Regions from separate parts of the Pseudomonas promysalinigenes genome, predicted to be linked through region 1. Evidence: predicted binding sites of a transcription regulator. Region 1 holds the regulator's gene; each other region holds the start of a gene.
The links. Region 1 encodes sigma-54, which starts transcription at its own class of promoters, with help from an activator protein. Its sites were predicted from a motif close to ANTGGCATNNANNTTGCTNT; they were not measured.

Region 1 (9,762 bases):
CCACGCTGAAGATCAGCGCCAGCAGCGGCAACGAGATGAAACCCGCCCACAGGCGCGGTGCGACGATGTACTTGAGCGGGTCGACGCCGATCATTTCCAGGCTCGACAGTTGCTCGGTGGACTTCATGTTGCCGATTTCGGCAGTCAGCGCAGAACCTGCACGGCCGGCGAACAACAACGCAGTGACTACCGGGCCGAGCTCACGCAGCAGGGTCAGGGCAACCATCTGCCCCACCGCCTGCTCCGAGCCGTACTTGGTGAGGATGCTGTAGCCCTGCAGGGCCAGCACCATACCGATGAACATGCCGGAAACCACGACGATCGCCAGCGACAGCACGCCTACCGAGTACAGCTGCTTGGTCAGCAACTGGAAGCCGCCACCGATACCGCCACGGCCAATCAGCGCATGGAACAGGAACAGGCACGAGCGGCCGAGCACAGCCAGCACGTCGATCGCCGAACGCCCGAGCAGGCGAATACGTTCGATTAAGGATTTTCTGCGCATCAACGCGCCCCCAGCAGATCGGCGCGGTAGTCAGGCGCAGGAAAATGGAAGGGAACCGGGCCGTCCGGGTCGCCCTTCATGAATTGGCGAATGCGCGGGTTGTCCGAGCCCATCAGTTCGTCAGGCGTGCCCTGGCCCAGCACCTGGCCATCACCGACCACATAGATGTAATCCGCGATACTGGCGGTTTCGGCAAGGTCGTGAGACACCACGATGCTGGTAATGCCCAAGGCATCGTTGAGCAGGCGGATCAGGCGCACAAGCACACCCATGGCGATCGGGTCCTGCCCGACGAACGGCTCATCATACATGAGGATCTGCGGGTCCAGAGCGATCGCCCGGGCCAGTGCCACACGGCGCTTCATACCACCCGAGAGCTCGTCCGGCATCAGGTCGATAGCCCCGCGCAGACCCACGGCCTGTAGCTTCATCAACACGATGTCGCGGATCATTTCGTCCGAAAGCTGGGTATGCACACGCAGGGGAAATGCGACGTTCTCGAACACATCGAGGTCGGTGAACAGCGCACCGCTCTGGAACAGCACGCCCATCTGCTTGCGCGCGTCGAACAGATCGCTGCGCGACAGGCTCGGCAGGTTCTGCCCGGCTACCCAGACCTCACCGCTCGAGGGCCTCAGCTGCGCGCCCATCAGGCGCAGCAGCGTGGTCTTGCCGCAACCCGACGGCCCCATGATCCCGGTGACTTTGCCACGCGGGATACGGATGTCGACATTGCTGAAAATGCTGCGCGAACCGCGCTTGAAGGTAACCCCCTTCAACTCGACCGCGTAGGCGCTATCCACACTCATCTAGACTCCTTGCTAGTGCAGCCTCGCACTCAGTGACGCCGGCCTTCATCGTGAAGACACATGCACTCGCGGCAGGCCGAATAGCGGCGAACTATAGCACCGCTGGGCATGCGCCCCAAGGCCATGAAACGTGTCATTCAGGGGTGCGACAGGGTTTGCAGACAATTGTTCAGACAATCGAGTGGGTGAGCCTTTCTTCCATTGCAGCTATAATCGCCGCCTTTTCATCAGGCAGTGCTTTCTACATGAGCCAATCCAACGAGCTGATCCAGTCCGCCCAGCGCACACTGCGCCTGGAACTCGAGGCCATACAAGGCCTGGCAGCCAGCATCGACGCGAACTTCGTCAAGGCCTGCGAGCTGATCCTGGCCAGCACCGGGCGAGTGGTTGTAGTCGGCATGGGCAAATCGGGGCACATCGGCAACAAGATCGCCGCCACCCTGGCCAGCACTGGCACGCCTGCTTTCTTCGTGCACCCGGCCGAGGCCAGCCACGGCGACATGGGCATGATCACCCAGGACGATGTGATCCTGGCGTTGTCCAATTCTGGCAGCACGAGCGAAATCGTGACCCTGCTGCCGCTGATCAAGCGCCTTGGCATCAAGATGATCAGCCTTACCGGCAACCCGGACTCACCATTGGCCCAGGCTGCCGAGGTCAACCTTGATGCGCGGGTCGCCCACGAAGCCTGCCCGCTCAACCTGGCACCAACCTCCTCCACCACTGCCGCGCTGGTGCTGGGCGACGCCCTGGCCATCGCCCTGCTCGAAGCGCGCGGCTTCACCGCTGAAGATTTCGCCTTCTCGCACCCAGGCGGCGCCCTGGGCCGCCGCCTGCTGCTCAAGGTCGAGAACGTCATGCATGCGGGCGACGAGCTGCCACAGGTCAAGCGCGGTACACTGCTCAAGCATGCGCTGCTGGAAATGTCCCGCAAAGGCCTGGGCATGACCGTGGTGCTCGAGCAAGACGGCAGCCTGGCAGGGATTTTCACCGATGGTGACCTGCGCCGCAGCCTGGACCGCAACATCGACGTGCATACCGCACTGATCGACGAAGTGATGACCGTACACGGCAAGACCGCCCGCGCCGAGATGCTCGCCGCCGAAGCGCTGAAGATCATGGAAGATCACAAGATCAGCGCCCTGGTGGTGGTCGATGGCAACGACCGACCGACCGGCGCTTTGAACATGCATGACCTGCTGCGCGCAGGGGTGATGTAACCGGGAGCGATGACGATGAACCAGAACCTGATGCAGCGTGGCAAGGCCATCAAACTCGCCGTGTTCGATGTGGACGGGGTGCTCACCGATGGGCGCCTGTATTTCCTTGAAGACGGCAGCGAATTCAAGACCTTCAACACCCTCGACGGCCATGGCATCAAGATGCTCATGGCATCTGGCGTGACCACCGCCATCATCAGCGGGCGCAAGACCCCGGTGGTCGAGCGCCGCGCCAGGAACCTCGGCATACCCCACCTGTACCAGGGCCGCGAGGACAAACTGGTGGTGCTCGACGGTCTGCTTGCCGAACTGGGCCTAAGCTATGAGCAGGTCGCCTACCTGGGCGACGACCTTCCGGACCTGCCGGTCATTCGCCGGGTTGGGTTGGGCATGGCAGTGGCCAATGCTGCACCTTTCGTGCGTCAGCACGCCCATGGCGTGACCGAGGCACGCGGCGGTGAAGGCGCCGCTCGCGAGTTCTGTGAACTGATCATGCAGGCCCAGGGCACCCTGGACGCTGCCAACGCCAACTACCTTTAAGGCTGCCCATGCTCAGCAAGAAAGCCCGCAACATCGCGCTGTTCGTGGTCATTGCCGCGCTGCTGGCGGCCGTCGGTTACTGGAATGTCAGCCCCGAGCGCTTCCTGGAAGAGCCAGCGGCGCAGGTCGACGAAAGCGCCATCGACTACTATGCGATCAACGCCCATAGCGTGCAGTTTCTGCCAGACGGCAAACTGCAGTACGAAATGACTGCCGACAAAGTCGAGCACCTCAAGGCCAGCGAGGTCACTCTGGTGACCACGCCAGACCTGCACATGTACCGCGGTACCCAGTACCCATGGCATGTGCAGAGCGTTCGCGCCGAGGTCAACCCTGACGGCAGCGAAGTCGAACTGATCGATAACGTGCGCATTGCCCGCACCGACGAAAAACAGCGCGATACCATCATCACCAGCTCGCGCATGACCGTATTCCCACAGAAGCAATATGCGCAGACCGAGCAAGCCGTTAGAATCGACGGCGCCGGTGGCACAACCACAGGCAAGGGAATGAAAGCGTATTTGAAAGAAAGCAAGATCGACTTGCTCTCTAACGTAAGAGGACAGTATGAGGCTCGTTAAAACCCTCCCCCTTTTGCTCAGCCTGAGCGCAGCACTGGGAAGCGCGAGCGCCTTCGCCCTGCCGACCGACCGTGACCAGCCTATCCGTATCCAGGCCGACAACGCGCACCTGGACGACAAGCAAGGCGTGGCCACCTACACCGGCGATGTGATCATCACCCAGGGCTCGATGATGATCAAAGGCAACACCGTCACCATGACCCGCGCCGCCAATGGCGACATCGACGTGGTGACTTCGGTGGGCAACCTGGCGTATTTCGAACAGCAGCAGAGTACGGCCAAGCCCGACAAGATGAAGGGGTGGGCGGTGACCATCCAGTACCAGGCGCAGAAAGACACGGTTATCCTCACTGACCGCGCCAAGGTCGAAAACGAAGGCAACACCACCGAGGGCGAGAAGATCGTCTACAACACCAAGTCCCAGGTTGCGACCGCCGGTCGCGGTGGCAACGTGACTCAGCCACGTCAGCGCATCGACATGGTGATCCAGCCTAAGAAGAAGGCCGAGTAAATGGCAACCCTCAAAGCCCAGCATCTGGCCAAGAGCTACAAAGGCCGGCAAGTGGTACGTGATGTCAGCCTGTCGATCGACAGCGGGCAGATCGTCGGCCTGCTTGGCCCCAATGGCGCCGGCAAGACCACCTGCTTCTACATGATCGTGGGCCTGGTGCAGGCCGACCAGGGGCGCGTACTGATCGACACCCTCGATGTCAGCCACCAGCCCATGCACGGGCGCGCCCGTGCAGGCATCGGCTATCTGCCGCAGGAAGCTTCGATCTTCCGCAAGCTGTCGGTGGCCGACAACATCATGGCCATCCTCGAGACCCGCAAGGACATCGACCGCGAGGGCCGGCGCAAAGAGCTGGAAAGCCTGCTCCAGGAATTCCACATCAGCCACATCCGCGACAACCTCGGCATGAGCCTGTCCGGCGGTGAACGCCGAAGGGTGGAAATCGCCCGCGCCCTGGCCACTGCGCCTAAGTTCATCCTGCTGGACGAGCCGTTCGCTGGTGTAGACCCGATCTCCGTGGGCGACATCAAGCAGATCATTCATCACCTCAAAGCCAAGGGTATCGGGGTGCTGATCACCGACCACAATGTGCGTGAAACCCTGGATATCTGCGAAACCGCCTACATCGTCAATGACGGTCAACTGATCGCCGAGGGTGACGCCGAGACCATTCTGGCCAACGACCTGGTCAAGGAGGTTTACCTGGGTCACGAGTTCCGACTCTGACCGCAGGTTCTGCCTGGAGCACTGGCACTGTGCCCCAGTGGGGGCTTAAGTTGTTACAGCGCTCTAGGCAAACGCTACATTTTAAGGCATAAAACTTGCTTGATTTGGCGCCCCGGCGCCCTCGTGTAGTGGATGGCGCATGCGCGCCGGCGAACAAGGTATTAAGCCCCAGCCATGAAACCATCGCTCGTCCTAAAAATGGGCCAGCAACTGACGATGACCCCGCAGTTGCAACAGGCCATCCGTCTGCTTCAGCTCTCCACCCTGGACCTCCAACAGGAAATCCAGGAGGCGCTGGAATCCAATCCCATGCTCGAACGTCAGGAAGACGGCGACGACTTCGACAACAGCGACCCCATGGCGGACAACGCCGAGAACAAGCCAGCCGCCGAAGTTCAGGAGACTAGCTTCCAGGAAAGCACCAGCAGTGCCGAAAGCCTGGAAGACGCAGAATGGAACGAGCGAATCCCCAACGAGTTGCCGGTCGATACCGCCTGGGAAGATATCTACCAGACCAGCGCCAGCAGCCTGCCAAGCAATGACGACGACGAGTGGGATTTCACTACCCGAACATCGGCCGGCGAAAGCCTGCAGAGCCACCTGCTGTGGCAGCTGAACCTGGCCCCGATGTCCGATACTGACCGCCTGATAGCTGTCACCCTGATCGACAGCATCAATAACCAGGGCTACCTGGAAGATACCCTCGAAGAAATCTGCGCAGGCTTCGACCCAGAACTGGACATCGAGCTCGACGAAGTCGAAGCAGTGCTGCACCGCATCCAGCAGTTCGAACCGGCCGGCGTCGCTGCCCGCACGTTGGGCGAGTGCCTGCTGCTGCAATTGCGCCAACTGCCGGCCAGCACCCCGTGGATGAGCGAAGCCCAGCGCCTGGTGACCGACTTCATAGACCTGCTCGGCAGCCGCGATTACAGCCAACTGATGCGCCGCATGAAGCTCAAGGAAGACGAGCTGCGTCAGGTGATAGAGCTGGTGCAGAGCCTAAACCCGCGCCCGGGCTCGCAGATCGAGTCGAGCGAGCCGGAATACGTGGTACCCGACGTGATCGTGCGCAAGGACAGCGAACGCTGGCTGGTGGAACTGAACCAGGAAGCGATCCCGCGCCTGCGCGTGAACCCGCAATACGCCGGCTTCGTGCGCCGCGCCGATACCAGCGCTGACAACACATTCATGCGCAACCAGCTGCAAGAGGCGCGTTGGTTCATCAAGAGCCTGCAAAGCCGCAACGAAACGCTGATGAAGGTCGCCACCCAGATCGTCGAGCATCAACGCGGGTTCCTCGACCACGGCGACGAAGCGATGAAACCGCTGGTCCTGCACGACATCGCCGAAGCAGTGGGCATGCACGAGTCGACCATTTCGCGGGTGACCACGCAGAAGTTCATGCACACCCCGCGCGGCATCTACGAACTGAAATACTTTTTCTCAAGCCACGTCAGCACCGCCGAAGGCGGAGAATGCTCGTCCACGGCTATCCGCGCGATCATCAAAAAACTGGTTGCGGCGGAAAATCAGAAAAAGCCATTGAGTGACAGCAAGATCGCTGGTTTACTGGAGGCACAAGGCATCCAGGTAGCCCGTCGCACCGTCGCCAAGTACCGCGAGTCTCTCGGCATCGCACCGTCGAGCGAGCGCAAGCGACTGATGTAGCGCCTGGTTGAGCCATAGCGTTTGTGGGGCAGGTGCAAGTCCTGCCTCTTTATGCACGGGCAATAAAGGAGAAGCTGTATGCAAGTCAATATCAGTGGACAGCATGTAGAAGTCACCCAGCCACTGCGTGAATATGTGCTCGAAAAGCTCGCGCGCGTGGAGAGTCACTTCGACAAGATCACCAACGTGCAGGTCATCATGAAAGTCGAGAAGCTGCAGCAAAAGGTCGAAGCGACCTTGCAGATTCCAGGCGGTGAAGTGGTTGCCAACGCCGAACACGAAGACATGTATGCAGCAATCGATGCCTTGGCCGACAAGCTCGACCGCCAACTGAAAAAACACAAGGAAAAACAGCAAAGCCTGCTGCAAGGTGCAGCCGCTCGCTGATCCCTCTCATCCATGATCCGACTTGAAACCATCCTGACCCCCGGCCGTTCCCTCGTGAACGTGCCGGGCGGCAGTAAGAAGCGCGCCCTGGAAAAGGTCGCCAACCTGATCGCCGAACAAGTTCCCGAACTTGAGATGCAAGACGTCTTCGAAAAGCTCATCGGTCGCGAAAAACTGGGTTCGACCGGCTTTGGCAATGGCATCGCCATCCCGCATTGCCGGCTTCCAGGCTGCTCTTCCCCGGTGAGTGCCTTGTTGCATCTGGATGCGCCCATCGACTATGACGCAATCGATGGCGCCCCGGTGGATCTGCTGTTCGTGCTGCTGGTGCCTGAGGCAGCCACCGACGCACACCTTGAGTTGCTGCGCCAGATCGCCAGCATGCTTGATCGCAAGGAGGTTCGCGATCGGCTGCGCGCCGCCGGCAGCAGCGAGGCCCTGTACCAGGTTGTCCTGGACGCACAAAACGAGCACTGAACATGCGCCTGATCATCGTCAGCGGCCGTTCCGGCTCCGGCAAGAGCACCGCCCTGGATGTGCTGGAAGACAATGGCTTCTATTGCATCGACAACCTACCTGCCGGCCTTTTACCGCAGCTGGCCGAAAATGCGTTGATCAACACCGAGTTACTGCAGCCGAAGGTGGCAGTGTCAATCGACGCGCGCAATCTGCCAAGCCACCTGTCCCGCTTCCCTGAACTGTTGGCCGATGCTCGTGGGCGTCACATTCAATGCGATGTCTTGTATCTAGACGCCGACGAAGACACGTTGCTCAAGCGTTTCTCGGAAACCCGCCGCCGCCATCCACTGACCAATGCCGATCGCTCGCTGGCCGAAGCGATCCGGGTCGAAAGCGAGCTGCTTGGGCCTATCGCTGACCTTGCCGATCTAAAGATCGACACCACCAGCCTTAACCTCTATCAACTGCGCGATTCGATCAAACTGCGCCTGCTCAACCAACCGGAGCCTGGTACTGCATTTCTGGTCGAGTCATTTGGCTTCAAACGTGGGATGCCGGTCGATGCCGACCTGGTTTTCGACGTTCGCTGCCTACCCAACCCCTACTGGAAACCCGAGCTTCGCGAACACTCTGGCCTGGAACAACCGGTCATCGATTACCTGGCCGCACAGCCAGACGTCGAAGAAATGTTCAGCGACATTTCCAGCTATCTGCTCAAATGGTTGCCACGCTTCGCGGCCAGCAACCGCGCCTATGTCACCATCGCCATTGGTTGCACCGGGGGCCATCATCGCTCGGTGTACATTACCGAGCGCCTGGGCCAACTGCTGCAGCAATCACTGAAAAACGTCCAGGTTCGCCACCGCGACCTCTAGCCCACAGGATCTACCGCACCATGCCCGCCCGCGAAATCACCATCATCAATAAGCTGGGCCTGCATGCTCGGGCGGCAGCCAAATTCGTCGGTGTGGCCGGCAAATACCCCTGCCAGGTCCGTGTCGGCCGTGCGTCTGACAAACTGGTCGACGGCAAGAGCATCATGGCGGTGATGATGCTGGCTGCGGGCAAAGGCACGCAGGTGCACCTGCACACCGAGGGTGAACAGGATAACGATGCGCTGGAAGCGTTGGTTGCACTGATCAACAACTACTTCGACGAAGGTGAGTGAAGTACCCGGGGCTTGCGACGTCCTGCAAGGGAACCCATCTTCCGGCGATCGGCATCGGGTATCCCGCCCCCCTGCTTACACGCCAAGCAAACCTCGAGTACGTTAGGGGCGATGATCGCGATCGGCTAAACGCCTAACCAGGCCATGCCCCGGGCCAGTAGTAGCGCACTACCGGCTACCAGCAGCAATACACCCAACGCCAAGCGCAGCAGACGGACACCGCCAAGGGCCATCACTGTAGCGCGCATGCCAGGTCGCTTCACTTCAAGGCTTCGAGATAGCGGCGCTCCACTTGCGGCCAGTCAATCACGTTGTAGAACGCCCCTATGTATTCGGGCCTGCGGTTTTGATACTTCAGGTAATAGGCGTGCTCCCACACATCAAGCCCGAGAATCGGCGTATTACCGTGCATCAGGGGGCTATCCTGATTCGCGCTGCTCTCAACTATCAACGTGTTCTGTGGCGTTACGCTGAGCCACGCCCAGCCACTGCCGAACCGGGTCAGGGCGGCCTTGGTGAAGGCCTCCTGGAACGCTTGGTAACCCCCAAGCTCGGCGTCAATGGCACGGGCCAGCTGGCCTTGTGGCAACCCACCACCCTGAGCAGACATGATCGTCCAGAACAAGCTGTGGTTGACATGACCGCCGCCATGATTGGTGACCGCGCCGCGCAGGTTCTCGGGCAGTTGCTTGACCGCACCGACCAGTTTCTCGGCTGGCCACTGCGCCCACTCGGTGCCCTCGAGGGCGGCGTTCAGACCATTGACGTAAGTCTGGTGGTGCTTTGTATGGTGAATCTCCATGGTCTGCGCGTCGATGTGCGGTTCCAGGGCATCATAGGCGTAAGGCAAAGGTGGCAGGGTATGCGGCATATCAATGGACTCCTTTGGTAAGAGCAATCAGCACCGCTGCCTGACCGGCCAGCAAGCTTGCAGGCCCCAGCGCGGTGCCTATGGCGTGTCAGATACCGCCGGCGGTCAGTTTTTCTGGGTCCAGCAACGCCTCGAGTTGATCGCGGGAGAGGTCGGTGTGTTCCAGCGCCACATCGATGATCGGGCGACCTTGCTGATAAGCAGACTTGGCGATTTCTGCGGCCTTGAGATAGCCGATGATGGGGTTCAGCGCGGTGACCAGGATCGGATTGCGAGCCAGGGCCTGCTTGAGCTGGGCTTCGTTGACCTTGAAACCG
Region 2 (9,762 bases), 650 kb from region 1:
ACCGCATCGCCGTCTTCGACCTTGACCGGTGCGCCGATGCGCGTGGCCTTGACGAATTCATCGTTCTCCTCGCGGGCGTAGGCCGCTTCCAGGCCTGCCAGTGCGGTGTCGGCGCTGTAGTCGGCCACGCTGTCGACGATCAGGTTGTAGGCCGCGCTGACGCGGTCCCAGCGGTTGTCCCGGTCCATCGCGAAGTAACGGCCGATCAGGCTGGCGATGCGGCCCTTGCCGAGCTTGGCGAAAGTCGCGTCGAGCAGTTCGATCGACGACTGCGCGCTGCGTGGCGGGGTATCGCGGCCGTCGAGGAAGGCGTGCAGGTAGATGTTCTCGGCGCCACGCTGGGCGGCCAGTTCGGCCATGGCGACCAGGTGGTCCTGGTGGCTGTGCACGCCACCGTCGGACAGCAGGCCGAGGATATGCACGGCCTTGCCGGCGCCGACTGCCTTGTCCACCGCGCCACTTAGCACGGGGTTTTCGAAGAATTCGCCATCGCGGATGGCCTTGGTCACGCGGGTGAAGTCCTGATAGACGACGCGCCCGGCGCCGAGGTTCATGTGGCCGACTTCAGAGTTGCCCATTTGCCCATCTGGCAAGCCGACATCCATCCCGGAGCCGGAAATCAGGCCATGCGGCTGGGTGGCGCGCAGACGATCGTAGACCGGGGTGTTGGCGGCGTAAATGGCGTTGAATTCGTGGCTTTCGCTATGGCCGAATCCATCCAGGATGATCAGGACCAGGGGTTTGGGCGTGCTCGTCATCAATCAAACTCACGGTTGTTCAAAGATGATAAAGACACGCATTTTAGGGCAAATGCGCCATCTGCGGCGAATAATCGTCCTGCCACCCGACCGGCGCAGGCCTGCGGCAACATGAACCTACCTTTACCACCGGCCCATCGGGCTTTGGTGGCACAGGGGGGCTGTGTATACTGGGCGGCATTTTCAATCGCCTGGAACACCGCTGATGGTTGCTCACCTGATTCAATTCGCGACAGATCACTACATCCTGGTGGCGATCTTCGTGATTCTGCTGGTTGCCTTGCTCGTCAACGAACTGCGCCGTGGTGGCCAGAGCCTGAGCAATGGCCAACTGACCGCGCTGGTCAATGCCGAGCAGGCACTGGTCATCGACATTCGCCCGTCCAAGGAGTACTCGGCCGGCCACATCGTCGGTGCGCTGAACATTCCACAGGACAAAGTTGCCAGCCGCATGACCGAGCTGGAAAAACACAAGGCCAAGACCCTGATCGTCGTCGACGCGATGGGCCAGCAGTCCGGCGCGGTCTGCGGCGAGCTGATCAAGGCTGGTTTCACCGCCGCCAAGCTCAGCGGTGGCGTTTCCAGCTGGAAAGCCGATAACCTGCCCTTGGTGAAGTGATATGAAGCCTGTCATCGTCTATTCCAGCGACTATTGCCCCTACTGCATGCGCGCCAAGCACCTGCTCCAGAGCAAGGGCGTGGCCTTCGAGGAAATCAAGGTCGACGGCAAGCCGCAGGTGCGTGCCGAAATGAGCCAGAAGGCGGGCCGTACCTCCGTGCCGCAGATCTGGATCGGCAGTACCCACGTCGGTGGATGCGATGACCTTTACGCCCTGGAGCGCGCCGGCAAGCTCGACGCGCTGCTGGCGCCCTGACTTGCCCTGCATTCAAAACCATTAGGATAAGGATCTGCCATGACTGACCAACAGACCAACGGCGCTGCTGCAGAAGACAACAGCCCGCAGTTCTCCATGCAGCGCATCTACGTGCGTGACCTGTCGTTCGAAGCCCCGAAAAGCCCGCAGATCTTCCGTCAGGCCTGGGAGCCGAGCGTTGCCCTGGACCTGAACACCAAGCAGAAGGCCCTTGAGGGTGACTTCCACGAGGTGGTGCTGACCCTTTCGGTTACCGTGAAGAACGGTGACGAAGTCGCATTCATCGCTGAGGTTCAGCAGGCCGGTATCTTCCTGATCAAGAACCTCGACGCTTCGTCGATGAGCCACACCCTCGGCGCGTTCTGCCCGAACATCCTGTTCCCTTACGCCCGTGAAACCCTGGACAGCCTGGTGACCCGCGGCTCGTTCCCGGCCCTGATGCTGTCGCCGGTCAACTTCGACGCCCTGTACGCTCAAGAACTGCAGCGCATGCAGGAAACTGGCGAAACGCCTACCGTGCAATAATTCTGCCGGTATCGAAAAAGCGCTCCTCGGAGCGCTTTTTTAATGCCTGTGCCGACCTGTTCGCGGGCTAACGGTCAGCTCCCGGCAAACCCATTCTGCCGCCAGGCTTCATAGACGGTCACCGCCACGGTATTGGACAGGTTAAGGCTCCGGCACCCTGGCCGCATCGGCAGGCGCAAGCGCTGTTGCGCTGGCAGGCTATCCAGGACTTCTGCGGGCAGGCCTCGGCTCTCAGGCCCGAACAAAAATGCATCCCCTGGCTGATAAGCCACCTCATCGAAAGGGTGCGAACCCTTGGTGGTGAAGGCGAACAGGCGCGGGTTGCCCAGGCTTTCCAGGCATTGAGCCAGGCTCTGGTGGCGTTTGAGCGTGGCATACTCGTGGTAGTCCAGCCCTGCCCGGCGCAGGCGCTTGTCGTCGAGTTCGAAGCTGATTGGCTCGATCAGATGCAGGGCACAACCGCTGTTGGCGCACAGGCGGATGATGTTGCCGGTATTGGGCGGAATTTCTGGTTGAAAAAGGATGACGTGAAACATGCACGGCTCCAAACGTGAAGATGACGAGCATTCTACCCTCGAACCGGACCTGCGTTCGAAGGCCTGGCCGCGGATGCTGCTTTCCCTGGCGCTGTTTGGCGTGCTGGTGGGCCTGATGATCGGGCGCCTGACGGCCCCGGATGAGCGTGTACTGGAGCAGGTCGAGGTGGTACAGGGTGGCCTGGACCTGTGGTTCAACGAAGCCCCCAAGCTGCATGGCGAAAATGTCGAGGGCACCGTGGCTGTGCTGTTCGAGGCCCAAGGCAAGGCTCAGCGCGGTCAGCTGGACTTGCAGGGTAAGCCGGTGGGCTGGCGTTTGCAGGACAGCGACAAGGGGCTGTTACTGACACTGATTGCCGCGCGCCCCCTGCACGGTGAATGGGCCGGTGCAGAGGACGCTGGGCGTTGGCGGGTGCAGGTGAGGCTGCGCGAATAAAAGAGGGGATTCCCGGCCTGCCTGTACCGAGGTCCCCAAAGGGGGCTACTGCGTATTAAAGAGGGGATGGCCCGGCCTGCCTGTACCGAGGTCCCCGAAAACGGCTACTGCGAATAAAAGAGGGGTCACCCGGCCTGCCTGTACCAGGGCCCCCGAAACTGGGTATGTACCAACCATTGCAGGTGGCGTGCCAGTTTTGCAAAACCCGTGATTACTGGGCCTTGAGGGCAATCTGGCCGTTTTTACAGGGGATTTGTGCCTTGGTGAGGTGCAGCGGGCACAGCAACGGTGCATCACAGGGCAAAAACGACTAAGGCCGCGAAGCGGCCTTAGTGAGTTCATGGACGAAGCACAGGATCAGTGGTCGTCACCTTCTTCGTCATCCCCGCCATCTACATTCATCCCCAACTCTTTGATCTTGCGGGTCAAGGTATTGCGGCCCCAACCCAGCAGCAGTGCCGCATCGCGACGGCGCCCGGCGGTGTGCTTGAGTGCGGTCTCGATCATGATGCGCTCAAAGCTGGGCACTGCGCTGTCGAGCAAGTTCGACTGGCCGCGGGCCAAGGCTTGGTCGGCCCACTGGCGCAGGGCTTGTTCCCAGTTAGTCACCGGCGCAGCATCCTGCGGCAGGTTCAACAGCTCCGGCGGCAGATCGCCAATCAGCACTTCGCGGCTGGAGGCCATCACGGTGATCCAGCGGCAGGTGTTCTCCAACTGACGCACGTTGCCCGGCCATGGCAAGTTGCGGATGAACTCTTCGGTTTCTGGCTTGAGCAGTTTCGGCTCGACCGCCAGCTCCTGTGCGGCACGGCCCAGGAAGTGACGGGCCAGTGCCGGGATGTCCTCGCGGCGGTCTGCCAAGCGGGGGATATGGATGCGGATTACATTGAGGCGGTGGAACAAGTCTTCGCGGAACTTGCCAGCGGTTACCAGTGATTCCAGGTTCTGGTGGGTTGCGGCGATGATTCGCACGTCGACCTTCACCGGCACATGCCCGCCCACGCGATAGAACTCGCCATCGGCCAGCACTCGCAGCAAGCGGGTTTGGGTGTCGGCCGGCATGTCACCGATTTCGTCGAGGAACAGCGTACCGCCGTCGGCCTGCTCGAAGCGCCCGCGACGCAGGTTGGTGGCGCCGGTGAATGCACCTTTTTCATGGCCGAACAGCTCGGACTCCATCAAGTCCTTCGGAATGGCCGCCATGTTCAGCGCAATGAAAGGCGATGCGGCACGTGGGCTGTGGCGGTGCAGGGCGTGCGCCACCAACTCTTTACCCGTACCGGATTCGCCGTTGATCAGTACGGTGATGTTGGAGTGGCTCAGGCGACCGATGGCTCTGAACACCTCCTGCATGGCCGGCGCTTCGCCGATGATTTCCGGGGTGCGGGCCAGCGTTGGGGGTACATCCAGGCCTTGCTGTTCCTGAGCGTGCTGATTGGCGCGCTTGACCAAAGACACCGCTTCGTCGACGTCGAATGGCTTGGGCAGGTATTCGAAGGCGCCGCCCTGATAGGACGCCACAGCGCTGTCCAGGTCGGAATGGGCGGTCATGATGATGACCGGCAGTCGGGGGTGTTGTTCGCGAATCTGCGCCAGCAGGTCGAGGCCGCTGGCGCCGGGCATGCGAATGTCAGAGATGATCACATCCGGTTGCTGGCGAGCCAGGCGGCCCATCACACCATCGGCGCTGTCGAAGCTCTGGGTGGTCATGCCTTCCTGTTGCAGGGCTTTTTCCAGGACCCAGCGGATGGAGCGATCATCATCGACGATCCATACGGTTTCACTTCGGCTCATGAGGCGTTGGCTCCTTGTTCCAAGGGCAGGAAGATCGAGAAGGCGGTGTGCCCTGCGTGGCTTTCGCACTCGATCAGGCCCTGGTGCTGGCTAATGATGTTCTGGGTAATGGCCAAGCCGAGGCCGGTGCCGTCCGGGCGCCCGCTGACCATGGGATAGAAAAGCGTGTCTTGCAGTTCCGAGGGGATACCCGGGCCGTTGTCGATGATCTCGATCCGCGCCGCCAGGCGATGGCGCACGTGGCCGATGGTGAACTGACGCACGGCGCGGCTGCGCAGGGTGATGCGGCCCAGGCGCAGCTCGTTCTGCGAACTGATCGCCTGCATGGCGTTACGCACGATGTTCAGGACGGCCTGGATCATCTGTTCACGATCGATCAGCACATCCGGCAGGCTTGGGTCATAGTCGCGCACCAAAGTGATGCAGCCCTGGCTTTCGGCATCGACCAGGCTGCAGACCCGTTCGAGCACTTCGTGAATGTTGGTCATTGCCAGGGACGGCAGCTTGTTCGAGCCAAGCATGCGGTCGACCAGGTTGCGCAGACGGTCGGCCTCTTCGATGATCACGTTGGTGTAGTCGCGCAGCCCCTCTTCGGGTAGCTCGCGAGCGAGTAATTGCGCGGCGCCGCGGATGCCGCCAAGCGGGTTCTTGATCTCGTGAGCCAGGCCCCGCACCAGCATCTTGGTGGTTTCCTGCTTGCTCAGCTGGGCCTCTTCCTTGGTAATTCGCAACAGGCGGTCGCGCGGGTGGACCTCCAGCAGCAGCAAGGTATTGCCTTGGTGCAGGATGGGCGTCACGGCGTAGTCAACAGTGATGGTCTGCCCGGTCAATGACGTCAGCTGCGCTTCACGCTTGGTGAACGGGTGCGCGTGCTCCACCGCCTGGCGCAATGAGTTGAGCGCTTCGGTCGATTCGGTGAACAGTTCACTGATGAACTGCCCATGGCTGCGCTGGCCGCTGACTGCAAGTAGCATTTCTGCGGCCGGGTTCATGTACTCCAGGCGCAGTTCCGCATTGAGCAGGAGCGTGGCGGTGGTCAGGTTGTCCAGAAGCAGACGGTGCTGTGCATCGCTGATGGTCATAAGGCGTCGTCGACCTCTTTTGGCACTTGTCGGGCAGGCTGCGGCCATTGGCCGGGCGCGCGGTGGAACCGCTGATGCCAGTCTCTGCCCAAGAAACTGCAAGAAACAAACCAAGGCTCTGAAAAGAAGCGGAATTTACTGATTACGGCCTGAATATGCGCATATTCGGACCAGAATGCCCTGATAAATCGATCCGGTGAACCGTTTTGGGGTACAAACCGGCTCACTCGCAGATTTCATGCACCAATATAGAGCATAGGTGGTTCAGGGTGTGTCGCACAGCCGGCCAGTTGCGCGGATCAGAGCCTGCTGAGTCAGATGGTCCACAGGGCGGCCGGCCACGGCATTGGCTAACTCAACGGCGCAGTTTTGCGGTTTGCCCCTGTCGAAGTCGGCCAGTTGCCTGAGCAAGGCGCTCTGTAGCTGGTCCAGTTGAGGGCGGATTTGCCGTTGCAGGTCGCTGCGCGGCTCGTCTGGTGCTGCGCCCACGCGTTGCCAGTGGAAAAGCAGTGTGTACTGCACCAGTTTGTTTGCCTCGATCTGGTCAGCGAAGAACGCCTCGGCGCGCTCTGCAGCCAGGCCATATTCAGCTGCGGCCGCCCGCACATTGGCCACTACTTGCCGTTCACGGGTGCTGGCCTGAACAGGTTGGCCGTTGTCCCACTTGTGCAAGGCGACCGCTTGCGCCAAATCCAGGCGACGCTCGATGGTTTCGAGCAGTGGGCCGAAGGCTAGGTGGTTTGGTTCTGATGCCGCGCAGCCGGTGAGAACAAGGCTGGCGGTTGCCACAAGCAGGGGTGTACGCATGCTGAACCTCCTTTGAGTGAAGGTTCGAGTGTGCAGAAGCTAGGCTGGGCTGCGGGTAGGAGCCTTCCGAAGTTGCTGAAGGCAGAAACAGAAACGGCCTCCCGAGGGAGGCCGTGTCGATCAGCTTATCGACGCCAGGCGCCGATCAGATCAGCAGCTGTAGTACAGCTCGTATTCCAGCGGGTGCACGAAGGTACGGACCTTGATTTCTTCTTCGCTCTTCAGCTCGATGAAGGCATCGATGAAGTCGTCGGAGAACACGCCGCCCTTGGTCAGGAACGCACGGCCTTTATCCAGTTCTTCCAGAGCCTCTTTCAGGCTGCCGCAAACTTGCGGGATGTCCTTGGCTTCTTCTGGTGGCAGGTCGTACAGGTTCTTGTCGGCAGCATCGCCTGGGTGAATCTTGTTCTGGATGCCATCCAAGCCAGCCATCAGCAGGGCCGCGAAGGCCAGGTATGGGTTAGCCGATGGGTCCGGGAAGCGGGCTTCGATACGGCGGGCTTTCGGGCTGCCGACGTAAGGAATACGGATCGAGGCGGAACGGTTGCGAGCCGAGTAGGCCAGCATTACCGGAGCTTCGAAGCCTGGAACCAGACGCTTGTAGGAGTTGGTCGATGGGTTGGTGAAGCCGTTCAGGGCCTTACCGTGCTTGATGATACCGCCGATGAAGTACAGAGCGGTTTCCGAAAGGCCGGCATAGCCTTCACCGGCGAAGGTGTTCTTGCCTTCTTTCCAGATCGACATGTGTACGTGCATGCCCGAGCCGTTGTCACCGTACAGTGGCTTAGGCATGAAGGTAGCGGTACGGCCGTAAGCGTCGGCAACGTTGTGCACGACGTATTTCAGTGCCTGAACTTCGTCAGCTTTCTTCACCAGGGTGTTGAACTTGACGCCGATTTCGTTCTGGCCGGCAGTCGCCACTTCGTGGTGGTGAACTTCAACGGTCTGGCCCATTTCTTCCAGCGCGTTGCACATGGCAGTACGGATTTCGTGGTCGTGGTCGAACGGCGGAACTGGGAAGTAGCCGCCTTTGACGCCCGGACGGTGGCCTTTGTTGCCGCCTTCTACGTCAGCGCCGGTCATCCACGAGCCTTGCTCGGAGAAGATCTTGAACATCGAGCCGGAGATGTCCGACTGGAACTTCACTTCGTCGAAGATGAAGAATTCTGGCTCTGGGCCGGCGAATACGGTGTCACCGATGCCAGTGCTCTTGAGGTACTCTTCGGCGCGCTTGGCGATCGCACGTGGGTCGCGATCGTAGCCCTGCATGCTCGACGGGTCGACGATGTCGCAGGTGATGATCAGGGTCGGCTCTTCGGTGAACGGGTCCAGAACGGCGGTTTCATCGACCGGCATCAGGATCATGTCGGATGCTTCGATGCCTTTCCAGCCAGCGATGGAGGAACCGTCGAACATCTTGCCGACTTCGAAGAAGTCTTCGTCCAGGCCATCACGCGCCGGCATGGTCACGTGGTGCTGGGTGCCTTTGGTGTCCGTGAAACGCAGATCAATCCACTTGACGTCATGATCTTTGATGAGTTGAACCGACTTCGACATGTTGTCCTCCGGATGGTCTAGAGCGCGGTAGGCCGCCGCCCTGGAAAAAGGGTGTTGCTGGGCGCGGATAGTCGGCCAAGCGTACCTGCCTCACAAGGGAGCAAATTGCATGCCAGTGCCCGAAAATGGCGAGCGTGAGATAAAAAGGGGCGTTTGCGGGCATTTGGTGGCGGGCTCGCGGGTAATAGCGCACGGTTTTGATGCGTTTTTTGTTATGTGTGCACTGTTGTGGTGCTTGGCGTCGTTTTTGTGGTGCGTTTGCGATCGAGCGCCGCCCGCGCGGCGCTCGATCTCACAGGCACCCTCAAAAACCGCCCCTTTCATCTATATCAAACCTTCTGATCAAAAGTTGCTCAAATCCTGAGCAATTTCCGCTATAATTCGCGCCCCTCATTTTCGGCAGGCCCTGCGCGCGCTGTTAACCAATGAAACTCATCGTCAAAGTCTTCCCAGAAATCACCATCAAAAGCCGGCCGGTGCGCAAGCGCTTCATCCGCCAGCTCGGCAAGAACATCCGCAACGTGCTCAAGGATCTGGATCCCGAGCTCGCGGTCGATGGTGTCTGGGACAATCTCGAAGTGGTCACCCGCGTCGAGGACGAGAAGGTTCAGCGCGAGATGATCGAGCGCCTGACCTGCACACCGGGTATCACTCACTTCCTGCAGGTAGAAGAATACCCGCTGGGTGATTTCGACGACATCGTCGCCAAGTGCAAACACCACTTCGGCCATCTGCTGGCAGGCAAGCGTTTTGCCGTACGTTGCAAACGTGGCGGGCACCACGACTTCACCTCGATGGACGTCGATCGTTACGTCGGCAGCCAGCTGCGCCAGCAATGCGGCGCCGCCGGCATCGACCTGAAGGCGCCAGAGGTAATGGTGCGTATCGAAATTCGCAACCAGCGCCTGTACGTCATTCACAACCAGCACAACGGCATTGGCGGTTACCCGCTTGGCGCTCTTGAGCAGACGTTGGTACTGATGTCCGGTGGTTTCGACTCCACCGTGGCCGCCTACCAGATGATGCGCCGCGGCCTGATGACCCACTTCTGCTTCTTCAACCTTGGGGGGCGTGCCCACGAGCTGGGGGTAATGGAAGTTGCGCATTATCTGTGGAAAAAGTACGGCAGCAGCCAGCGGGTGCTGTTCATCAGCGTGCCGTTCGAAGAAGTGGTCGGCGAGATTCTCAACAAAGTCGACAACAGCTATATGGGCGTGACCCTCAAGCGCATGATGCTGCGCGGCGCCGCGCACATGGCCGAGCGCCTGCAGATCGATGCGCTGGTCACTGGGGAAGCGATTTCCCAGGTCTCCAGCCAGACGCTGCCGAACCTGTCGATCATCGACTCGGCCACCGACAAGCTGGTGCTGCGCCCATTGCTGGCCAGCCACA
Region 3 (9,762 bases), 520 kb from region 1:
CCTAGCGGGTTGCTGGCCTTGAAGCGTTCGTACACTTGGCCCAGTTGCAGGCGGTCCTCGACGTTACCGTCGAAGCGCAGCTTGCAGCCGGTGGCCGAAATATCCAGCAGCTTGCCGCGCAAGGCACCGTTACCCTTGAGGTAGCTGCCATCGAGAATGATGTCGACCAACTGCGACAGCTTGAGCGCTGCACGGAATGCGTTGCGGCGCTGGTGGTAGGTCATTTCTTCGGGCATCGCACCGCGGTAGCAGCGATGACCATCGACCTCACTGATTTTCAACTGCTGGTCGCATTCCCAGGCGATGCGCACACCGTCGTGGAAGCCTTCGATGCGGAACGCTTCGCCGTTCTCGATGAATTTTTCGCCATCGCGCGGAATCATTTCATCCAGGGCCAGCGCATTGCTGTCACGGTCTACGTGCACCACGTAACTCTGGAACCGCTGGCTGCGCTCGTGGAAGGTGATGATCAGCGGATCGTGGCTTTCTTGTAGTAGGCGCAGGTTGGCCGCGATCTCCAAGGGCGTGTTCAGCACCTTTGGCGGTTGCGGGGCATCGGCTTCATTGAACACGGGTTATCAATCTCCAGGCAAAAACGACACACGCAAGTAACGGCATTTTGCCAGTATGTTCCGTGCCTTGATAGAAATAATCACACCTGGCTGAGCGCCCGGGGCTTGGCTAGTGGGGAGGTGGTGCCACGGCTGTCGTAGAGCGATGGCGCTTCACCGCCCTGAAGGATATTGATCTGGTTGGCCGTGACGTGTTGTTGCACTTGAATCATCCGGCCGTTGGTCTCGTTGACCTTCTGGCACGCCGTCATCAACTGGTTCAGCACTTCGAGCTGCTGCATGATCAGCTCGCCGTTGTCCGACTGAGCGGCCAGTGCCTGCACACCGGCACGGTTGGCACTAAGGCCAAGGCTGGTGAGCAGGTTGTTGCGACGCATGCCTTGCTGCTCGAGCAGAACGATCAGCGACTGCTTGCGCGCCAGGATACCCTCCAGCGGAGCCATGTCGCGGCCGTGCAGGGCGATCGACTCCTGCTGGAGCAGGTCGAGCAGTTCCTGGGTCGGTGCGATGTCGTCTTCGATCAGTTGCAGCAAAGTGATGTCGTGCATGGCTAACTCTTTGGCTTTACATAGCGTCCGTGAAGTCAGCGCGACGAACGGTCAGCGCTGGGCTTCGAAATCGAGCAGTTTGCTGGCGACACGGCCGGCGTCGACCTGGTAGCTGCCGTCTGCGATGGCCTGCTTCAACTGCGCCACGCGGGCACTGTTGACGACGGGCTGGTCGCGCAGCTTGTCGCTGACCTGTTGCAACTGCTGGGCCTCTTGGCTGAGGTGTACCGCTTCTCCGCTGGCGCTGGCGCCTTTGGGCGCTTCTTTGGCTTCGCCGGTTTTTTCGGCGTTGCCGGACGTGGCGTTGCCACGAACGCCACCCGTGATGGACGGAGAGTTGTTCAAACGACTTAAGTCGATGGCCATGATCGCAAACCTCTGGGTATTTGGACGCTTGCCTTGTTTTCGGCCAACCCGAAATAAACTTTAGGCATTAATGCGTAGCCGCCTGTCAGCAAGCCCGCGAACCCGTTTGCGCACAGTTTAGGAAAAGCCGCAGCGCACTGCCAGCGTAATCTACATGGCGACCTCGACGTGGCCTGGGCCGGTCACCCGGGCTTTGACCACCCGCTGCGAATTGAGGTTGCGCACGCGGATCTGCTCGCCTTCACCACCTTTGGCCAGCGCTTCGCCGGGCATGCGCACGCTCAGCGAGCCACTGCGCGCGGTAATCACGACATGATCGCCCTTGCGCACCACCTCAGCCTGTTCAAGGTGCTGCGGCGTGAGTACCTGGTCGAGCACTGTGGGGCGTAGCATTTTCATGCCCACCGCCTGATCCAGTTCGGTGAGAAAACCCTGGTTCAGCGTGCCGACATCGCGCTCGCGCAACGCGACATCGTTCTCGCCGACCACGTTGTCACGTTTGAGTGGCCGAGTGACCACCACCACCTCGCGAAATAGCTTCACCGTTGCCGGTACGAAGATGGTCCAGGGCGCGCTGCCGTTGCAGCGCACCCGCACGGTCACCCGCCCCAGCGGTTGTGCAGGGCTTTCCAGCGACGCGTCCAGTTGCTGACTGCACAGGGGCATGCGTAGGCGCGGGTCGAGCGGGTTGACCTGAATTTCGTAGCGCCCTGGGGTTTGCGTGGTCGCCAGATAGTCCTCGACACTGAATTCAAGAAACCCTTGGGTGACACCGATAAGCTGTTCAGGCAAGGTAACCGCGTCCGCCAGTGTGCGAGCGCCAGGTGCCAGCAGGCATAGCGTGGCGAGCAAGCCGCTCAGCAGGTGCGTCAGTCGTCGGAAATTTGTCGTTTTCGTGTACATGACGCTCAAAAAAGCAAAGCCCGTGCCGACTTGCTGAGCAAGTGGCACCAAAAAGGCAGAAAGCATAAGGAGTCAGGCATGGCGGGGGTAATGGATTCAGTCAACCAGCGTACGCAGCTGGTTGGGCAGAATCGCCTGGAATTGCTGCTGTTCCGTCTCAATGGAGCGCAGCTTTACGGCATCAACGTGTTCAAGGTCCGCGAGGTGCTGCAATGCCCTGAGCTGACCCTGTTGCCCAAGTCTCACCGAGTTGTGCGAGGTGTGGCCAACATTCGCGGGGCGACCATCCCGATCCTCGATTTGTCGATGGCGACCGGCTTGCCAGGCTTGCAGGAAGACACGCGCAACAGTTTCGTGATCATCACCGAGTACAACACCAAGACCCAAGGGTTTCTGGTTCATTCGGTCGAGCGTATCGTCAACATGAACTGGGAAGAGATCCATCCACCACCCAAGGGCACTGGGCGCGACCATTACCTGACGGCCGTTACCCGGGTCGACAACCGCATGGTCGAAATCATCGACGTGGAGAAGGTGCTGGCCGAGGTGGCACCGTCGTCCGAATCGGTGTCTGCCGGTGTGGTCGATGCCGAGGTGCAGGACAAGGCCACTTTGTTGCGCGTGCTTACCGTCGACGATTCGTCGGTGGCGCGCAAGCAGGTCAGCCGCTGCCTGCAGACGGTGGGGGTGGAGGTGGTTGCACTCAACGATGGTCGTCAGGCCCTGGATTACCTGCGCAAGCTGGTGGAGGAGGGCAAGCGGCCGGAAGAAGAGTTTCTGATGATGATTTCCGACATTGAAATGCCGGAAATGGACGGCTATACGCTTACCGCAGAGATCCGTAGCGATCCGCGTATGCAAAAATTGCACATCTGCCTGCATACTTCGCTGTCCGGGGTATTCAACCAGGCGATGGTCAAGAAAGTCGGTGCCGATGATTTCCTCGCCAAATTCAGGCCGGATGACCTGGCCCAGCGCGTGGTCGACCGAATCAAGGCAACGCATTGAAGCAGCCGGGGGCAGCCCCCCGGCACCAGTGATTGAAAAGAGGCGGCAGTAGTGTCTACGGGTAATTTGGAATTCGAACAGTTCAGGGTATTCCTGGAAAAAGCCTGTGGCATCCTGCTGGGGGAGAATAAGCAGTACCTGGTTTCCAGCCGTCTCAACAAGCTGATGGAGCAACAGGGTATCAAGAGCCTCGGCGAGCTGGTGCAGCGCATTCAGACCCAGCCGCGCGGCGGCCTGCGTGAGCAGGTGGTGGATGCGATGACCACCAACGAGACCCTGTGGTTTCGCGATACCTACCCGTTCGAAGTGCTGAAGAACAAGGTCATACCCGAGTTCATCAAGAACAACCCCGGCCAGCGTCTGCGCATGTGGTCGGCGGCCTGTTCGTCGGGGCAGGAGCCGTATTCGATCTCGATGGCGATCGACGAATTCGAGCGCAGTAACCTTGGCCAGTTGAAGATGGGGGCGCAGGTTGTCGCCACCGACCTTTCCGGTTCGATGCTGACCAATTGCAAAAGCGGTGAGTACGATAGCCTGGCAATCGCTCGTGGGTTGTCCCAGGAGCGCTTGCAGCGTTATTTCGACACTAAAGGGCCCGGCCGGTGGGCGGTCAAGCCGGCCATCCGTAGCCGAGTCGAGTTCCGCGCTTTCAACCTGCTCGACAGTTACGCGAGCCTGGGCAAGTTCGATATCGTGTTCTGTCGTAATGTGCTGATCTACTTCTCGGCGCAGGTGAAGAAGGACATCCTGATGCGCATCCACAGCACCCTAAAGCCTGGGGGGTATCTATTCCTAGGTGCCTCGGAGGCGCTGAACGGGTTGCCAGACCATTACCAGATGGTCCAGTGCAGCCCCGGTATCATCTACCAGGCCAAGTGAGTGCGATGGCCGGCAATGCAAATTGCCGGCTTTTTTTATTTGCCCATGCCTGCCCTCTCGCGGTTCAACCCGCGAATCGTGGCGTTGCGGTTTGACGTCAAATTTTTGATTTGCCGCTTTTGCCACCCCTCAATTGCCGCTTTTCCCTCGCCAAGCGGAAGCACTTTGCCGCTTTTCTGGCATCGGGCCAGCAGCTGAATACACCGCAGCCCAGTGTTTGCGCAGTTTGAGGTCTTTGGCACAACCCTTGCTATGACTTGCTCAACGAAATTCCGGCCAACCTTCGAAGGTTTACCCGATTATGAGCATCAGTTTCGACAAGGCGCTTGGCATTCACGAAAAAGCCCTGGGTTTTCGCGCCCAGCGTGCCGAAGTGTTGGCCAACAACATCGCCAACGCCGACACACCCAACTACAAGGCGCGTGACTTGGACTTCTCTTCGGTGCTTGCCGCCGAGAGTCAGAAGCAGCAAAGCGGGCGCTTTGCCATGGACCGTACCAATAGCCGGCATATCGAGGCCCAAGGGCTGGCAATGGCTGACGACAGCTTGCAGTACCGCGTGCCAACTCAGCCCTCGGTGGACCAGAACACCGTGGATGCCCAGATCGAGCAATCGAACTACACCGAAAACGCCATCGGGTTCCAGGCCAGCTTCACCCTGCTCAACAGTAAATTCAAAGGGCTGGTGTCGGCCCTGCGCGGAGAGTAATTCATGTCCCTTTCCAGTGTTTTCAACATCGCCGGCAGCGGCATGAGCGCGCAGAACACTCGCCTCAACACCGTCGCCTCGAACATCGCCAACGCCGAAACCGTGTCCTCGAGCATCGACCAGACCTACCGTGCTCGCCACCCGGTATTTGCCACCACCTTCCAGAACGCACAGAACGGCACCAGCCAGTCGCTGTTCGAGGATCAGGGCGAGGCGGGGCAGGGCGTGCAGGTCAAGGGCATCGTCGAAGACCAGAGCAACCTGGAGGCGCGTTACGAGCCTAACCACCCGGCGGCGAACAAGGACGGCTACGTCTACTACCCCAACGTCAATGTGGTGGAAGAAATGGCTGACATGATCTCGGCCAGCCGCGCGTTCCAGACCAACGCCGAGCTGATGAACACCGCCAAGAACATGATGCAGAAGGTTCTGACCCTGGGTCAGTGATAAGGAATCGCGACGATGGCCATCGATACTTCGACCACCGGTGTCAACCTCAATGACGTGCTGGCGGCCTCGGGTGTAAGCACCGGTACCACCAAGAAAACCGCCACAGACACAACTTCCCAGACGGGCAACAGCACGCTGGGCAAGGACGCGTTCTTGCAGCTGCTGGTGACCCAGATGCAGCACCAGAACCCACTCGACCCGCAGGACAACGGTGAGTTCGTCGCCCAGTTGGCACAGTTCAGCAGCCTGGAAGGCATTACCTCGCTCAATGAATCGGTTACCAACATCACCAGTGCCATGGCCTCGTCCCAGGCCCTGCAGGCTTCTTCGCTGGTCGGGCGCTCGGTGATCGTGCAGAACGACAAGGCCGTGGTCGACACCGCCGATAGCTTCAATGGCCAGTTCGTCGTACCCCAGGCCATCGATGGGGCGAAGATCACCGTCAAAGACAAGGACGGCAACACCGTCAAGACCATCGAGGTGGGCGAGCAGAAAGCCGGCTACGCCGACTTCATCTGGGATGGCACCAACGCCAGCGGTGAAAAGGTCGATCCGGGCACCTACACCTTCACCGCCAGCACCACCGTCGACGGTCAGTCGGTGCAGATGAATACCCTGCTGCCGGCCAAGGTCACCAGCGTCAGCTTCAACACCACAGGCGAGATGGTGCTCAACCTCGCTGGCGTCGGCAAGGTTTCCCTCGCTGACGTACAAACCATCGGTATCTAAGGCCAGAACGGCACAAGGAGCAACAGCATGTCTTTCAATATCGGCCTTAGCGGTCTGTACGCAGCCAACAAGCAACTGGACGTCACTGGCAACAACATCGCCAACGTCAACACCACAGGTTTCAAATCGTCCCGTGCCGAGTTCGCCGATGTCTACGCCGGTGCCAACCGCCTGGGCGTAGGCAAGAACCAGGTCGGTAACGGTGTGCGCCTGGCCGCGGTTTCCCAGCAGTTCACCCAGGGTGACGTGAACAACACCGGCAACGTGCTGGACATGGGCATCCAGGGCCAAGGCTACTTCGTACTGTCGGACAACGGTTCGATGGTCTACACCCGTGCCGGCGCCTTCCAGAACAGCAAGGACAACTACGTCGTCACCTCCGATGGCCTGCGCCTGCAAGGTTATGCGGCGGATGCCAACGGTACGATCAAGAAGGGTGTGCTGACCGACCTCAAGATCGATACCTCTGCCCTGCAACCCAAGGCCACCAGCCTGATCGACCAGGGTATCAACCTGAACTCGTCGGCCAAATCCATCCCGCTGCCTTCCACGCCGCCGGTCGCAGGTGAGATCGTCTTCGACCCAACCGACGAAACCTCGTACAGCAAGTCGTTCTCGACCAAGGTCTACGACAGCCAAGGCAACGAACACACCATGGAGCAGTTCTATCGCAAGACCGATACGAACGAGTGGACCATGTACACCCTGATCGATGGCCGCAACCCGATGGACCCGACCACCGATACCCCATTGACGGGCACCATCAGCTTCAACAGCGATGGCAGCGTGGCCTCGATGACCACTGACACCACCGGGCTACCGGCGGGGGCGGAGTGGAGCGTGACCAACAACACCTTCACGCTCAAGGGCTGGATTCCAGCCACTCAGGATGCCAGCGGTAACTGGATCGCCAACGGTTCCACCGAGAACACCACTGGCATGCGTCTGTCGATGAACAGCACCACCTCGTACAATACCGAGACCGCGCGCATGTCGCAGTCCCAGGACGGCTACGCCACCGGCATTCTCTCCAGCCTGAGCATCGACTCCACGGGTGTGCTGTTCGCCAGTTTCAGCAACCAGCAATCCCGGGCCATTGGCCAGGTGGCGCTGGCCAGCTTCGCCAATGACCAGGGCCTGCAGCAAATCGGTGGCACCCGTTGGACGGAAACCTATTCCTCGGGCATTCCGGGCATCGATTCGCCGAAAACCGGCACCCTGGGCAGCGTTGAGTCCAACTCGCTGGAAGCCTCCAACGTCAACCTGACGCAAGAACTGGTCGAGTTGATCAAGGCGCAGAGCAACTACCAGGCAAACGCCAAGACCATCTCTACCGAAAGCACCATCATGCAGACCATCATCCAGATGACCTGATGATGACGCGCTGGGGCCGTCGAGCGGCCCCGGCGATCTGGAGCACCCATGAACAAGCTGGCCATCCTGTTGCTCGCCGCCTTCTACCTGTATCAGGCCCACGCCGGCACCGCGCCTTGGTGGCGTTGGGAAAGCCAGGCGGACGGGCGGCTGGTGTGTTCGCAATGGCCGCCGGGGCAGGGCTGGAAAAAATTCGCCGGCCCTTACAGCAACGGCGGTTGCCGCGAACCGTAAGGCGTTGCCGCTATCGGCAAACCGGCGCCGGATAACCGGCGGCAGGCAGCTGGCAAACCCTGAATAAGCCCGTGAATACGGGCTTTTTCATGAATTCGAAAAGTTGGTTCGGAACTTGCTTTAAAGCCTGCACAGCAGCGGCGAGCGGCAATCGATCGTCAGTGCAGCGGAGGATGACTGTGGACAAGATGCTTTACGTGGCCATGACCGGCGCCAGCCAGAACGCGCTGGCGCAAAAGGCCCACGCCAACAACCTGGCGAACGTTTCCACCAATGGCTTTCAGCGTGATCTGGAACAGGCACGCTCCATGCCGGTGTTCGGTGACAGCTTTCCGTCGCGGGCATTTGCCATGACCGAGCGCCCGGCTACCGACTTCAGCGAAGGGCCGATGGTCGAGACCGGGCGTGACCTGGACGTGGCGGTGAGCGGCCAGGGCTTTATCGCCGTGCAGGCGCCCGATGGCAGCGAAGCTTACGTGCGCACCGGCAGCCTGAACATCGATGCCCTTGGCGTGCTGCGAGCTGGCAATGGCATGCCGGTGATCGGCAACGGTGGCCCTATCGCCATTCCACCAGAGCAGAAAGTCGAGGTCGGTGCCGATGGCACCCTCAGCATCCGCTCGATGGGTGAAGGCCCGCGGGTGATGGCCGAAGTCGACCGTATCAAGCTGGTCAACCCGGACATCAAAACCATGACCAAAGGTCTGGATGGCTTGATTCACACCCAGAGCGGCCAACCGGCGGCTGCCGACGTCAATGTGCGGGTGGTGTCGGGCTTTCTGGAAGGCAGCAACGTCAATGCCGTCGAAGAAATGACGTCGGTGCTGGCGCTGTCCCGCCAATTCGAGCTGCACGTGAAAATGATGAACGCGGCCAAGGAAGGCGATGAAGCCATGGCGCGTGTTTTGCAAATCGGCTAACCAACTGTGAACGGGTGCCGTAAAACAGGCGCACGAGGAGAATACTGATGCTTCCGGCTCTTTGGGTCGCTAAAACCGGCCTGTCCGCCCAGGACACCAACCTGACCGTTATTTCCAACAACCTGGCCAACGTTTCGACCACAGGCTTCAAACGCGATCGCGCCGAATTCGCCGACCTGTTGTACCAGATCAAGCGTCAGCCTGGCGCGCAGTCGACCCAGGACAGCGAGCTGCCATCGGGCCTGCAGGTAGGTACCGGTGTGCGCATCGTCGGCACCCAGAAAAACTTCCAGACAGGCAGCCTGCAAACCACCGAAAACCCGCTGGACATGGCGGTCAATGGCCGTGGCTTCTTCCAGGTGTTGCAGCCCGATGGCACTGTCTCCTATACCCGTGACGGTACTTTCCATCTCAACTCCGATGGCCAGATCGTCACTGCCCAGGGCTTCGCTCTGGAGCCTGCGGTGGTGGTGCCCAACGATGCCCAGACCTTCACCGTCGGCCAGGACGGCACCGTGTCCATCACCACTGCCGGTAACCCCGCAGCGCAGGTGATCGGCAATATCCAGACAGCCGACTTCATCAACCCCGCTGGCCTGCAAGCCATCGGCGACAACCTGTTCCTGGAAACCGCTGCCAGTGGCGCGCCGCAGGTCGGCACACCAGGCCTCAATGGCTTTGGCACCACCTTGCAGCAGACACTGGAGAACTCCAACGTCAGCACCGTTGAAGAGCTGGTGAACATGATCACCACCCAGCGTGCCTACGAGATGAACTCCAAGGTCATCTCCACCGCTGACCAGATGCTGTCGTTCGTCACGCAACAGCTCTAAAGCGCGGTCGCTGCAAGCCTAAGTGCAGGTTCTACTCCCGTTACACCGTGAGGTATGTGTCATGAAGCGTCTGTTGTCTGTGTTCGCCCTGGGGGGGGCGGTGGTGTTGGCTGGTTGCGTCGCGCCGACGCCTAAGCCGAACGACCCGTACTATGCGCCGGTTCTGCCGCGCACCCCGCTGCCGGCGGCTGCCAACAACGGTTCGATCTACCAGGCCGGTTTCGAGCAGAGCCTGTA

Region 2: glnA (type I glutamate--ammonia ligase) is a predicted target of sigma-54. The motif match lies at 8,468-8,487, and genes of this name have one in related genera.
Region 3: HU725_RS16085 (flagellar basal body rod protein FlgF) is a predicted target of sigma-54. The motif match lies at 7,875-7,894, and genes of this name have one in related genera.

What each region holds. Positions count from the first base shown of each region.
Region 1 covers NZ_CP077094.1:4,047,156-4,056,917, forward strand. Annotated here, with positions in the region: gene mlaE (lipid asymmetry maintenance ABC transporter permease subunit MlaE) at 1-505, opposite strand, end outside; gene HU725_RS18385 (ATP-binding cassette domain-containing protein) at 505-1,314, opposite strand; gene HU725_RS18390 (KpsF/GutQ family sugar-phosphate isomerase) at 1,560-2,534, shown strand; gene HU725_RS18395 (KdsC family phosphatase) at 2,550-3,074, shown strand; gene lptC (LPS export ABC transporter periplasmic protein LptC) at 3,083-3,655, shown strand; gene lptA (lipopolysaccharide transport periplasmic protein LptA) at 3,642-4,166, shown strand; gene lptB (LPS export ABC transporter ATP-binding protein) at 4,167-4,892, shown strand; gene HU725_RS18415 (RNA polymerase factor sigma-54) at 5,067-6,560, shown strand; gene hpf (ribosome hibernation-promoting factor, HPF/YfiA family) at 6,639-6,947, shown strand; gene ptsN (PTS IIA-like nitrogen regulatory protein PtsN) at 6,960-7,424, shown strand; gene rapZ (RNase adapter RapZ) at 7,427-8,281, shown strand; gene HU725_RS18435 (HPr family phosphocarrier protein) at 8,302-8,574, shown strand; gene HU725_RS22980 (hypothetical protein) at 8,700-8,822, opposite strand; gene HU725_RS18440 (superoxide dismutase) at 8,834-9,445, opposite strand; gene HU725_RS18445 (class II fumarate hydratase) at 9,534-9,762, opposite strand, start outside.
Region 2 covers NZ_CP077094.1:4,692,383-4,702,144, reverse strand. Annotated here, with positions in the region: gene gpmI (2,3-bisphosphoglycerate-independent phosphoglycerate mutase) at 1-758, opposite strand, end outside; gene HU725_RS21310 (rhodanese-like domain-containing protein) at 964-1,377, shown strand; gene grxC (glutaredoxin 3) at 1,379-1,633, shown strand; gene secB (protein-export chaperone SecB) at 1,673-2,158, shown strand; gene trmL (tRNA (uridine(34)/cytosine(34)/5-carboxymethylaminomethyluridine(34)-2'-O)-methyltransferase TrmL) at 2,233-2,694, opposite strand; gene HU725_RS21290 (hypothetical protein) at 2,693-3,130, shown strand; gene ntrC (nitrogen regulation protein NR(I)) at 3,488-4,924, opposite strand; gene glnL (nitrogen regulation protein NR(II)) at 4,921-6,006, opposite strand; gene HU725_RS21275 (chorismate mutase) at 6,271-6,813, opposite strand; gene glnA (type I glutamate--ammonia ligase) at 6,964-8,370, opposite strand; gene thiI (tRNA uracil 4-sulfurtransferase ThiI) at 8,796-9,762, shown strand, end outside.
Region 3 covers NZ_CP077094.1:3,522,914-3,532,675, reverse strand. Annotated here, with positions in the region: gene HU725_RS16140 (flagellar brake protein) at 1-572, opposite strand, end outside; gene HU725_RS16135 (flagella synthesis protein FlgN) at 653-1,120, opposite strand; gene flgM (flagellar biosynthesis anti-sigma factor FlgM) at 1,172-1,486, opposite strand; gene flgA (flagellar basal body P-ring formation chaperone FlgA) at 1,637-2,389, opposite strand; gene HU725_RS16120 (chemotaxis protein CheV) at 2,468-3,397, shown strand; gene cheR (protein-glutamate O-methyltransferase CheR) at 3,449-4,276, shown strand; gene flgB (flagellar basal body rod protein FlgB) at 4,578-4,985, shown strand; gene flgC (flagellar basal body rod protein FlgC) at 4,989-5,432, shown strand; gene flgD (flagellar hook assembly protein FlgD) at 5,448-6,164, shown strand; gene flgE (flagellar hook protein FlgE) at 6,192-7,538, shown strand; gene HU725_RS16090 (hypothetical protein) at 7,587-7,772, shown strand; gene HU725_RS16085 (flagellar basal body rod protein FlgF) at 7,952-8,692, shown strand; gene flgG (flagellar basal-body rod protein FlgG) at 8,740-9,525, shown strand; gene flgH (flagellar basal body L-ring protein FlgH) at 9,587-9,762, shown strand, end outside.